2 regions of the Streptococcus parasuis genome follow, and region 2 is predicted to be linked to the other one. Evidence: predicted binding sites of a transcription regulator. Region 2 holds the regulator's gene; the other holds the start of a gene.
The links. The regulator HrcA, encoded in region 2, represses chaperone genes, less so after heat shock. The targets are predictions, from matches to a motif close to TTAGCACTCNNNNNNNNNGAGTGCTAA.
Positions count from the first base shown of each region.

Region 1: the regulator HrcA is predicted to act here: its motif matches at 2,018-2,044, upstream of groES (co-chaperone GroES).

Region 1 is NZ_AP024276.1:2,018,757-2,025,473, reverse strand. It holds gene ytpR (YtpR family tRNA-binding protein) at 1-29, shown strand, start outside; gene L6410_RS10135 (alpha/beta fold hydrolase) at 98-1,030, opposite strand; gene L6410_RS10130 (single-stranded DNA-binding protein) at 1,109-1,504, shown strand; gene groES (co-chaperone GroES) at 2,065-2,346, shown strand; gene groL (chaperonin GroEL) at 2,438-4,060, shown strand; gene rpsL (30S ribosomal protein S12) at 4,290-4,703, shown strand; gene rpsG (30S ribosomal protein S7) at 4,720-5,190, shown strand; gene fusA (elongation factor G) at 5,403-6,717, shown strand, end outside.
Region 2 is NZ_AP024276.1:1,765,742-1,772,458, reverse strand. It holds gene L6410_RS08900 (Rgg/GadR/MutR family transcriptional regulator) at 1-784, shown strand, start outside; gene L6410_RS08895 (hypothetical protein) at 1,037-1,300, shown strand; gene L6410_RS08890 (PadR family transcriptional regulator) at 1,401-1,724, shown strand; gene L6410_RS08885 (DUF2812 domain-containing protein) at 1,714-2,217, shown strand; gene hrcA (heat-inducible transcriptional repressor HrcA) at 2,480-3,514, shown strand; gene grpE (nucleotide exchange factor GrpE) at 3,663-4,175, shown strand; gene dnaK (molecular chaperone DnaK) at 4,428-6,251, shown strand.

The DNA of each region.
Region 1 (6,717 bases), 250 kb from region 2:
TTGAACCAGCAAAACACTGGAAGGGATAAGAAGAAATCGAACGGGAATAGCAACCGTTCGATTTTTAACTTTGAATAATTTGTTGTAAATAATTGTGTTATCGTGCAAATTCTGTTATCTGTTCTGCTATTTGTTGGGGGAGGTAATCATGGACATAGTGAGGGCAATCTAATTGTATGATTTTGATATTATTTGCCTTCTTACAGAATTGATGAGCGTAGCCCAACCATTCTGCCTGTGTAAACCCTGTTCCATCACCATTTGAAACGAACAAGAGCATTGGGATACTGGGAGTTGGCAGATTGTTGATTGTATCAGCATTTTCTTTAAGTTCTTCTAATTCGTTTAGCATATTGGTTGAGATTGGGTGATGGTGCAGTAGGGCTTGATAGGTAGCCTTTTCTTGATTGGATAGAAAGGGTTGGTTAAGGGCTGGTTGATTGGCCAAACTGGGAAAGAAACGTGTTATTCCAAAATGAGATGCAAACGAGAGAGCATGAAATAGGGAAGGATTTATATCCATTGTTTGGTAGGAGGCGGGGAATGCCATGTCTAAGCCAACAATAGCCTCCACTTCGTCAGGATAGTGATTGGACCAATAGAGTGCCTCGAGACTGGATAATGAATGGGGGCAGAGGATTAACTCTCCTTGAATGCCTAGCTGTTTTAAGGCTGAGCGAGTGTCTGCTACGATGGTTTGTATTTCTCGTTTCTCATCAATATCGTCGCTAAATCCGTAACCAAATTTTTCAACGACAATAATTCTAAAATCATCTTTTAGTCGAGAGGTCAAGGCTTGAAAGTCGAGTATAGGAGAGGTAGTTCCTCCACCTGCTAAAAATACAAGTGTTTTGTTACCTTTGCCCTCAACTAACACATTCATTTTCTTATTTTTAATAGTAACTGTTTGTCCTAGTGGTTGCCGAAGTGGTTGTTCCAGTTGAATTTGAATCTGGTGATAACAGTACATGGCTGCGATAGCGATCGTAATTGTTAACAGCAGACGGTGTGATACCCTCTTTCTCATCATTGAAAAACTCCCCATTTATTTTTATTATTTCATCATTTTATCATCTTTCCTACGAATAAATAAGTAGGAGGATATAAAATGTATAATAAAGTTATTTTAATCGGTCGCTTGACGGCCCAACCAGAACTGACTCAAACGCCAAATGGCAAAAATCTGACTCGTGTAACTGTCGCAGTCAATCGCCGATTTAAGACAGAAAATGGTGAGCGTGAAGCAGATTTTCTTAATATTATTTTCTGGGGCAAACTGGCGGAAACACTTGTTTCTTATGGCAGCAAGGGCAGTCTGATTTCTATTGACGGTGAGTTGCGAACGCGAAAATACGAAAAAGACGGTAGCAACCACTATGTGACAGAGATTCTAGGTCAATCATTCCAATTGCTTGAAAGTCGTGCTCAACGTGCTATGCGTGAAAATAATGCGAATGATGATTTGGCGGATGTGATTTTGGAAGAAGAAGAATTGCCGTTTTGATGTAATATCCGTCCCAAGACCGATGGAGCGTATTGAAAAATAGGTTATACTTTGGTCAATCCTAAATATTTTTCATATCTCCTTAAAGACACCAATGAAAGTTGGTGTTTTTTGTGTTCTATTTCCTATCACTCCACCATTCTATCAGCATGATAATTAGAGAAAGTAGGATAACTCTGTAGAAGAAAAAGATGATGTAGTGAGGGTGGCGAAAGAAAAATATCCAGACTAGCCAGAGTAGACAGGCGAATATCATTTTCCCACCAAAGCCTAATTTACGTTTTAAAACCATTCTGCAAAACTTTCGTAGGCTGAAAATCGGCTTTCAAGGTAGTCTGTTTTTAAATCTCTAAAAAATTTCATGAATACTCCCTAACTTGTTAAAAATAGTATAGCATAGTTTAACAATAATGAATAGGTAAATTCTGTCTCATACTTAAGGAGGATTTTCACGAAAAAGAGATAGAATTTTCTTGACTATTTTTGACCAAGTGATACAATAGGAAATGTGAATTAGCACTCATGTGTATAGAGTGCTAAAAATACCAGGAGGTAGTAGAATGTTAAAACCATTGGGCGATCGTATCGTCGTAAAAATTGAAGAAAAAGAACAAACAGTTGGTGGCTTTGTCTTAGCTGGAGCAAGTCAAGAAAAAACCAAGGAAGCAAGTGTCCTAGCGATTGGACAAGGAATTCGTACCTTGAACGGAGACCTGGTAGCACCTGCTGTGGCAGTTGGTGACACAGTGTTGATTGACGCTCATGCAGGCTTGGAAGTCAAAGACGGTGACCAGACCGTTCACATCATTCGTGAAACTGATATTTTAGCAATCGTTGAATAAGAAACTAATAGAAAAGGATTTGAACCCGCTTGTGAAATTGTAAGAAATGTGAAGTAGGATTTTTTATTGATTTAGGCGGGAGGGTATAATTATGGCAAAAGAAATTAAATTTGCAGCAGATGCTCGTGAGAGCATGGTTCGTGGTGTCGATATTTTGGCTGATACGGTCAAAGTAACCTTGGGACCAAAAGGTCGCAATGTTGTCTTGGAAAAAGCTTATGGATCACCACTCATTACAAACGACGGTGTGACAATTGCCAAAGAAATCGAATTGGAAGACCATTTTGAAAATATGGGTGCTAAGTTGGTATCCGAAGTGGCTTCAAAAACCAATGACATAGCTGGTGACGGTACAACAACTGCTACTGTTTTGACACAAGCGATTGTTCGCGAAGGCTTGAAAAACGTGACTGCAGGTGCCAACCCAATCGGTATCCGTCGTGGGATTGAAGCAGCAGTCGCAACAGCAGTTGAGGCTCTGAAAGCGCAGGCCAATCCAGTTTCAAATAAAGAAGAAATTGCTCAAGTCGCAGCCGTGTCTTCACGTTCTGAAAAAGTTGGTGAGTACATCTCAGAAGCTATGGAGCGCGTGGGAACAGATGGTGTTATTACCATTGAAGAATCTCGCGGTATGGAAACAGAATTGGATGTGGTTGAAGGTATGCAATTCGACCGTGGTTATCTGTCACAATACATGGTAACAGATAATGAAAAGATGGTGGCTGAACTTGAAAATCCATTCATCTTGATTACCGATAAGAAAATTTCTCATATTCAAGATATTTTGCCACTTTTGGAAAGCATTCTCCAAACCAATCGTCCATTGTTGATTATTGCTGACGATGTGGATGGGGAAGCCTTACCAACACTTGTACTCAACAAGATTCGTGGTACTTTCAACGTAGTTGCTGTCAAGGCGCCAGGATTTGGTGACCGTCGTAAAGCTATGTTGGAAGATATTGCTATCTTGACCGGCGGTACAGTGATTACAGAAGACCTTGGTTTGGACTTGAAAGATGCGACGATCGAAGCACTTGGTCAAGCAGCTAAAGTTGTGGTCGATAAAGATGGTACAACCGTTGTTGAAGGTGCTGGAAATCCAGAAGCAATTGCCAACCGTGTCGCTGTTATCAAGTCACAAATTGAGGTAACCACTTCAGAATTTGACCGTGAAAAATTGCAAGAGCGCTTGGCTAAATTGTCAGGTGGTGTCGCTGTCATCAAAGTTGGTGCTGCTACTGAGACTGAGCTGAAAGAAATGAAACTCCGTATCGAAGACGCCCTCAACGCAACACGTGCCGCAGTTGAAGAAGGAATCGTAGCCGGTGGTGGTACAGCTCTTGTCAATGTTATCGATAGTGTAGCGAAATTGGAGTTGAAAGGCGACGATGAAACAGGACGTAATATTGTCCTGCGTGCCTTGGAAGAACCAGTTCGTCAGATTGCCTATAACGCAGGTTATGAAGGTTCAGTTATCATTGACAAGTTGAAGAATTCAGAACTTGGCACTGGTTTTAACGCAGCGACAGGCGAATGGGTCAACATGATGGATGCAGGTATTATTGATCCTGTTAAAGTAACACGTTCAGCTCTTCAAAATGCGGCTTCAGTAGCCAGCTTGATTTTGACAACAGAAGCAGTTGTTGCTAACAAACCAGAACCAGCCGCTCCAGCTATGCCACAAGGTATGGATGGAATGGGAATGGGTTACTAATTAGATTAAAGGAAACACAGTCGAAAGGCTGTGTTTTTCTTGAAAATTTCAATCACATCTATTTGACAATAGGTTTGGGATATGGTACTATATTAGACGGTACTTTTTACTTTTGGTCTCTCAAGAGTGTACAGGGACGTGCTGACAAATGTTGCAAAAGTACACACAGATAGGGGTTGTCACCAATGCCCTATCACCAAAAATAAAAAATATATACAGGAGAATGTAGATGCCTACAATTAACCAGTTGGTACGTAAACCACGTAAGTCTAAAGTAGAAAAATCTAAATCACCAGCTTTGAACGTTGGTTACAACAGCCGTAAAAAAGTTCAAACAAACGTTTCATCACCACAAAAACGCGGTGTTGCAACTCGTGTCGGAACAATGACACCTAAAAAACCTAACTCAGCCCTTCGTAAATTTGCTCGTGTACGTTTGAGCAACCTTATCGAAGTTACTGCTTACATCCCAGGTATCGGTCACAACTTGCAAGAACACAGTGTGGTTCTTCTTCGTGGTGGACGTGTAAAAGACCTTCCAGGGGTACGTTACCATATCGTTCGTGGTGCACTTGATACTGCTGGTGTAAACGATCGTAAGCAAGGCCGTTCTAAATACGGTACTAAACGTCCAAAAGGCTAAGAAGGGGGAAATATAAATGAGTCGTAAAAATCAAGCGCCTAAGCGCGAAGTATTGCCAGATCCATTGTATAACTCAAAATTGGTAACTCGTTTGATTAACCGTGTTATGTTGGACGGTAAACGTGGTACTGCTGCATCAATCGTATACGGTGCCTTTGATCAAATCAAAGAAGCAACTGGCAATGATGCACTTGAAGTATTTGAAACAGCAATGGAAAACATCATGCCTGTACTTGAAGTACGTGCACGTCGTGTCGGTGGTTCTAACTACCAAGTCCCAGTTGAAGTTCGTCCAGAGCGTCGCACAACACTTGGTCTTCGTTGGTTGGTAACAATCGCTCGTAACCGTGGTGAGCACACTATGATCGATCGCCTTGCGAAAGAAATCATGGATGCAGCAAACAACACAGGTGCAGCTGTTAAGAAACGTGAAGATACTCACAAAATGGCAGAAGCAAACCGCGCATTCGCACACTTCCGCTGGTAAGATAGGATGTGAGGACCTTAAGTCAGTTCTACATAAATCAATTGAGATTATGGTATCAACTTATCGTTCAATCATCACAAATCGGATTGAGGCATGCCTCAGCCATTTCACACCATTAGTAAGAAATTAAGCGGGTGGGATTTACCCACTCGCTTTTATTAAAATATGGTATAATCAAAATAGAAATCTAAAAATATAGGAGAACAAACCTCATGGCACGCGAATTTTCATTGGAAAAAACTCGTAATATCGGTATCATGGCGCACGTTGACGCGGGTAAAACGACGACAACTGAGCGTATTCTTTACTACACTGGTAAAATCCACAAAATCGGTGAAACTCACGAAGGTGCATCACAAATGGACTGGATGGAGCAAGAGCAAGAACGTGGTATTACTATCACATCTGCTGCAACAACAGCTCAATGGAACAACCACCGTGTAAACATCATCGACACACCAGGACACGTGGACTTCACAATCGAAGTGCAACGTTCACTTCGCGTTCTTGATGGTGCGGTAACCGTTCTTGACTCACAATCAGGTGTTGAGCCACAAACTGAAACAGTATGGCGTCAAGCAACTGAATACGGTGTTCCACGTATTGTATTTGCGAACAAAATGGATAAAATCGGTGCTGACTTCCTTTACTCAGTAAGCACACTTCATGAGCGTCTTCAAGCAAATGCTCATCCAATCCAATTGCCAATCGGTTCTGAAGATGAGTTCCGTGGTATCATCGACTTGATTAAGATGAAAGCTGAAATCTATACTAACGACCTTGGTACAGATATTCTTGAAGAAGATATTCCAGCTGAATACCTTGAGCAAGCTGAAGAATACCGTGAAAAATTGGTTGAAGCAGTTGCTGAAACTGATGAAGAATTGATGATGAAATACCTTGAAGGTGAAGAAATCACAATTGACGAATTGAAAGCTGCTATCCGTAAAGCAACTATTAACGTTGAATTCTTCCCAGTATTGTGTGGTTCAGCCTTCAAAAACAAAGGTGTTCAGTTGATGCTTGATGCGGTTATCGACTACCTTCCAAGCCCACTTGACATTCCTGCTATTAAAGGTGTTAACCCAGATACAGATGCTGAAGAAGAGCGTCATGCATCAGATGAAGAGCCATTTGCAGCTCTTGCCTTCAAAATCATGACTGACCCATTCGTAGGTCGTTTGACATTCTTCCGTGTATACTCAGGTGTCCTTAACAGCGGTTCATACGTATTGAACACTTCTAAAGGTAAACGTGAGCGTATCGGACGTATCCTTCAAATGCACGCAAACAGCCGTCAAGAAATTGAAACTGTTTATGCAGGTGACATCGCCGCTGCGGTTGGTTTGAAAGATACTACAACTGGTGACTCATTGACAGATGAAAAAGCAAAAATCATCCTTGAGTCAATCCACGTTCCAGAACCAGTTATCCAATTGATGGTTGAGCCTAAATCTAAAGCTGACCAAGACAAGATGGGGATTGCGCTTTCTAAATTGGCTGAAGAAGATCCAACATTCCGCGTTG
Region 2 (6,717 bases):
CGTGACACCTGCTCAGTTATCACGCTTTGAAAATGGAAAGAGCAATCTTTCTGTAGATACATTTTTTTATTGCTTGAGACGGATGAATGTGGTAGAGGGCGAATTTTCTACCCTCTACCAGTCCTACTTTCAGATAGATAATTTGTTTTCATCAGAGGAATTTGTCCGTGCAGTTTATAGTCATAATGCTCAGTATATGGATGATAGAATTTTGTACCATCAAGCAGAGTATGATAGGGATGGACGTCCGTTTGATAGGGTGATGGTTGCGGCCTTTCATATTTTTAAGCAACAATGGTGCGATCCTGATTATGATGTTTCTGAGGATGAAAAAGCAATTCTATCAGACTACTTAATGTCCATAGATGATTGGGGGAAATTTGAACTCTGGATTTTCGGAAATTGTAGCAGAGGTCTTCCTAGCAAGATGTTGGAAGTTCTGGGAATGGAAGTTCTCAATCGAACAAAGTTTTATATGGATATCACAGAAAACAGAGATAATGTCTATAAGGTACTCATCAATATTTCGAGCAGTTTGTTAGATAGGGGAGAGGAGATTGCTGCGATTCGCTTTCTCAAAATTCTTGACTCTGTCAATATCATGGAAAAGAATATGCGGGATCGCTTGCTGCTTAAGCTTCTAAAAGCACGCTTGTCCTACATGAATGGAAATGATGGTGGCCTAGAAATAATGAAGGAATGCCTGCATATTGCCAAATTTTTAGATTGCTATGATTTAATCCACCAGATCAATAAGGAAATTGAGAAAGTTACAGATATGTAATGAATTTTAAGTGGCTCGTCATTTCCTGTAAGATAATACTTGTAAGTTTTACAACTTTACAAAACAATGTTTAGAAACTGTATTCACAAGAAAAGTGCTTTTAGAGAAGAGATGGTTTTTCGCTAATCAAGGCAGTTTTTTGAGGGAATACTAACTGTATTTTGAAAAAACGAGCGGTGAGTAGCTGAAAAACTAGCCTAGTTAGAAGTGCTGAACTGTGAATACAGGTTCTTAATTATCTTGGAGGAAATAATGATGAAGAAATTACTTGTTTTAGGTGCTCTTGCAATGCTAGGTTTTGTAACTTTTGGGCTTCTAACAACTAATAGCAGTTCAGCAAGTGCTGAAACGGAGGGCAAGGTAGTTCTGTTTGGAAAAGTCGATTTTTCAGACGATGAAGAACAAGACACGGATGAGGAAAGGGAAGAAGTAGCGACGGAGAGCGATGATGCTAGCTGGCTTGAAAACTTTATTACGACACATAAAACACCATTTTCTAAAATAATCAAGAAATGAAATCAGGGAGTTTTCTCTGATTTTTTTCTTGACAAGTGCATCGAGGTGCGATATAATAAATACATCGAAGTTCGATGTATCGTAGTGCGAAAGGAGTTTTATGAACGATAAGTTAAAACGCATCTATGTTCCCATGACAGAGACAGCCTTTTATATTCTCTTTCATTTACAGGAAGAACGGCATGGCTATGATATTACCCAGAAGACCAAGGAAGTCACGGCAGGTCAGGTTGTGATTAGCCCTGGGACCATGTACGGCGCCCTGTCGAAAATGGAGAAAGATGGATTGATTGCCTTTGTCAGAGAAGAAGACAAGCGAAAGTTTTACCAAATAACAGAAACAGGTCGAGAAATTTTAGACATAGAATTGGCTCGAATTGAACGGCTCTATCGAAATAGTAAGGGGGAAAGTTATGGAGACTAAGACAGAGTGTAAAGTATTTTTTATCACGGATTTCAATCAGCAGGCGCAGTATCTGACTGAAATGCATCGGAAAGGGTGGAGGCTAACTAAAATTCGTTGGAACTTCTTTTATCATTTTGAAAAATGTGAGCCAGAAGATGTCGCCTACCAAGTTGATTTTAAAGAAAGAAAAAACAAGGATAGAGAATCCTATCTACGCATGTACGAGGACTATGGTTGGGAATTTGTCACATCATGCCAAAGCTTCGTTATTTTTAGGAAGGCAGCTGTAAAGGGAGATCTTGAGATATACGGTGATAGGGAAAGCAAGCTGGTATTTGTTAAAACAATCATCCAAAGACGCTTTCTACTATCCTTAGGACTTTATTTCATTTTGATAGGGATGAATCTGAATGAGCATAATGATGTATTTACGCTTGTTCTTTCCGCTATCTATATCCCTCTCGTGCTGTTGATTGGATACCGTTTTTATCGACTTGTAAAAAACAACTAGGTCCTCAGACTGATTTTTAGCACTCTAAGCAAAAGAGTGCTAATTTTTTGTCTTTTTCTCTTGACAATCTATTTTTTCAGCGTATAATGAGAGTATATAGCTTAGCACTCGTTACAAGAGAGTGCTAACGCTCTTCGAAAGTCAACACTATCCGTTGTCTGCTTGCCTTTGTGAACCTCAGTTCTACATTCGGCTTCGCTTCCTAGGCTACTGTCGATTTTCATTGATCGTAACTAAAACAGTGTTCATGAAAGGAGCGAAGATGATTACCCAACGTCAAAATGACATTTTAAACTTGATTGTTGAATTGTTTACGCGCTATCATGAGCCCGTTGGTTCTAAAGCTCTGCAGGAGATGATTTCTTCTAGCTCAGCAACGATTCGAAATGATATGGCTAAGTTAGAGCAATTAGGCCTTTTGGAAAAAGCACACACGTCTAGTGGACGGATACCGAGTCGAGCTGGTTTTCAATATTTTGTAAATCATTCACTGAATTTAGAGTATATTGATGAGGAAGATGTCTATCAGGTAGTTAAGGCTTTCGATTTTGAAGCTTTTAAACTAGAAGATATATTGGAGCGGGCCAGTCAGGTTTTAGCAGATTTGACAGAATACACATCAGTTATTTTAGATGTGGAGCCGACCAGTCAACAGTTGACTTCCTTTGATATAGTACAGCTAAGTAATCACGATGCTTTGGCAGTTTTGACACTAGATCAGTCCAAGCCAGTCACTGTCCAATTTGCGATTCCGAAGAACTTTTTATCAAGGGATTTGGAAGTACTAAAACGCCTAGTTGATGAACGATTTGTTGGACAGACAGTTCTGTCTATTCACTATAAATTGCGGACGGAAATACCTCAAGTGGTACAGCGATACTTTACTACAACGGACAATGTCTTAGATTTGATGGATTACATTTTTTCAAACTTATTTCAAGAAACAGTCTTTATTAGTGGCAAAGTTGCTTCGCTAACTTATGGAAATCTTGCTACCTACCAATTATTGGATAGCCCACAACTTCTGGCGCCAGAACTACGACAAGGATTGGCACCGAATCAGCAGTCCAGCATTGTGATAGCCGAGCACAGAGATCCAGCTCTTGCAGACATAACGGTGATTCATCATCGCTTTCCTATCCCCTATCGGGGTATGGCTCAGATGAGTTTGCTTGGTCCTGTTGACATGGACTATCGTAGGCAGATGAGCCTAATCAACATCATCAGCCGCGTCCTATTTATGAAATTAACTGATTACTACAGATATTTGAGTAGTAATCATTATGAAGTTAATTAAGATGTGACGGCGTGAAGGAAACGATTGAAAAATAGGAGATTGACACGGTGTCATCAGACACAAGAAAATCTATCTTTTTCTCAGTTTCTAGCCCGAACTCGGTTTATTATTTGTTAAAGTAATAATAGAAAGTGAAGAGGTAAACAACTTGTCAGAAGAAATCAAAAATGAAGAAATTGTTGAGGAGGTGGAAACAACAGAAGAAGTTGTCGAAGCTCCTGAAAAATCAGAATTGGACTTGGCAAACGAGCGTGCAGAGGAATTTGAAAACAAGTACCTCCGTGCCCATGCTGAAATGCAAAACATCCAACGTCGTGCCAACGAGGAACGCCAAACCATTCAACGTTACCGTTCGCAAGATTTAGCTAAGAAAATCTTGCCAAGTTTGGATAACTTGGAACGCGCGCTTCAAGTCGAAGGATTGACTGATGATGTCAAAAAAGGCTTGGAAATGGTGCAGGAAAGCTTGATTCAAGCCCTTAAAGAAGAAGGGGTGGAAGAAGTCGCTACAGATGTCTTTGACCCAAATCTTCACATGGCCATTCAAACAGTCCCAGCTACAGACGACTGCCCAGCAGAACGCATCGCACAAGTCTTCCAAAAAGGCTACAAGTTGCATGAACGTCTGTTGAGACCGGCTATGGTGGTGGTGTCAGAATAACTTAGTTTTCCAGTTTATCTTTAATTACTTCGACGGCAGAGGAAACTCCGTTTCCTTATTTCCAACTTCAAATAAAAGAGATTATTTGAACTCGCCTTGCCGTACTCCAGTACTGTCTTCGGCTCGTTGCCTAGTACTAAAAGCAAACTGAAACACTAAGGTCGCTCTGCTATTTTCCAAAATAATAAAAAACTTGACCGAAAAGTCGTTAAACTACTTGAAAAGAAAGTAAATTAAAAAGAGGTAAAACATATGTCTAAAATTATCGGTATTGACTTAGGTACAACAAACTCAGCAGTTGCAGTTCTTGAAGGAACTGAATCAAAAATCATCGCAAACCCAGAAGGAAACCGCACAACTCCGTCTGTTGTGTCTTTCAAAAATGGTGAAATCATCGTTGGTGATGCGGCAAAACGCCAAGCGGTAACCAACCCAGATACCATCATCTCTATCAAATCAAAAATGGGAACTTCTGAAAAAGTTTCAGCAAACGGCAAAGAATACACACCACAAGAAATTTCAGCTATGATCCTTCAATATTTGAAAGGCTACGCTGAAGAATACCTTGGTGAAAAAGTAACTAAAGCCGTTATCACTGTTCCAGCTTACTTCAACGATGCTCAACGTCAAGCAACAAAAGACGCTGGTAAAATCGCTGGTCTTGAAGTAGAACGTATCGTCAACGAACCAACTGCAGCAGCCCTTGCTTATGGTTTGGATAAGACTGACAAAGACGAGAAAATCTTGGTATTCGACCTTGGTGGTGGTACATTCGACGTGTCTATCCTTGAACTCGGTGACGGTGTCTTTGACGTACTTGCTACAGCAGGTGATAACAAACTTGGCGGTGATGATTTCGACCAAAAGATTATCGACCACATGGTAGCAGAATTCAAGAAAGAAAATGGCATCGACTTGTCAGCTGACAAAATGGCTCTTCAACGTTTGAAAGATGCGGCTGAAAAAGCTAAGAAAGACCTTTCAGGTGTAACATCAACTCAAATCAGCTTGCCGTTCATCACTGCAGGTGCAGCTGGTCCGCTTCACTTGGAAATGACATTGACTCGTGCGAAATTTGATGAATTGACTTATGACCTTGTAGAACGTACAAAAGTTCCTGTTCGTCAAGCCCTTTCAGATGCAGGCCTTAGCTTGTCAGAAATTGACGAAGTAATCCTTGTCGGTGGTTCAACTCGTATCCCAGCTGTTGTAGAAGCTGTTAAAGCTGAAACAGGTAAAGAGCCAAACAAATCAGTAAACCCTGACGAAGTCGTTGCTATGGGTGCGGCTATCCAAGGTGGTGTTATTACTGGTGATGTGAAAGACGTTGTCCTTCTTGACGTAACACCATTATCACTTGGTATTGAAACAATGGGTGGCGTATTTACAAAACTCATCGACCGTAATACAACTATCCCAACTTCTAAATCACAAGTCTTCTCAACTGCTGCAGACAACCAGCCAGCTGTTGACATCCACGTACTTCAAGGTGAGCGTCCTATGGCAGCGGACAACAAGACTCTTGGTCGCTTCCAATTGACTGACATCCCTGCAGCACCTCGTGGTATTCCACAAATCGAAGTAACATTTGATATCGACAAGAACGGTATCGTTTCTGTAAAAGCTAAAGACCTTGGTACACAAAAAGAACAAACCATCGTTATCCAGTCTAACTCAGGTTTGACAGATGAAGAAATCGACCGCATGATGAAAGATGCAGAAGCAAACGCTGAAGCAGATAAGAAACGTAAGGAAGAAGTGGATCTTCGTAACGATGTTGACCAAGCAATCTTTGCGACTGAGAAAACTCTTAAAGAAACTGAAGGCAAAGGCTTTGACGCAGAACGCGACCAAGCCCAAGCAGCTCTTGATGAGTTGAAAGCAGCTCAAGAAGCTAACAACTTGGACGACATGAAGGCTAAACTTGAAAACCTCAACGAAAAAGCTCAAGCTCTTGCAGTGAAACTCTACGAGCAAGCTGCAGCAGCACAACAAGCAGCCGCAGGCCAAGAAGGTGCCCAAACAGCTAATAACGCAGGCGATGATGTCGTAGACGGCGAGTTTACTGAAAAATAAGATGTGAGAGCGTTAAAAGAACGACAGAAAAATAGGAACTTGACGCTGAATGCTTGCATTCAAGGAAAGTTATCTTTTTTCCGAAGTTCTTAGCTCGAACTCAATTCTCATCTTCTCGAGAATGGAAATTCGGAAGTGAGGACACCAAAACTGTTGGCTACTAAAAGTAGCTCATCAGTTAACGGTTACCGCTACTGCGGCTAAGGTTCTTAGCTCGAACTCAGTTCTCATTTTCTAGAAAATAGAAATCATTCGTCAATAAAATTTCCGATCACAGAGGTTGCAACCCAGCCTCTGTTTTTGGGTAAATAGCCTTCTAACTTTTACAGAATTGAATACGTCTACGACTCTGTGAAAAAGTCAAAAAGTCTGGGGATAGACTTTTTGAGAAATACCTGTCGCTTATTGTTTTTGTATGACAGGGCTGAAAGTGTCCACTGGGCACTTTCACTCCCTATTTTCACTT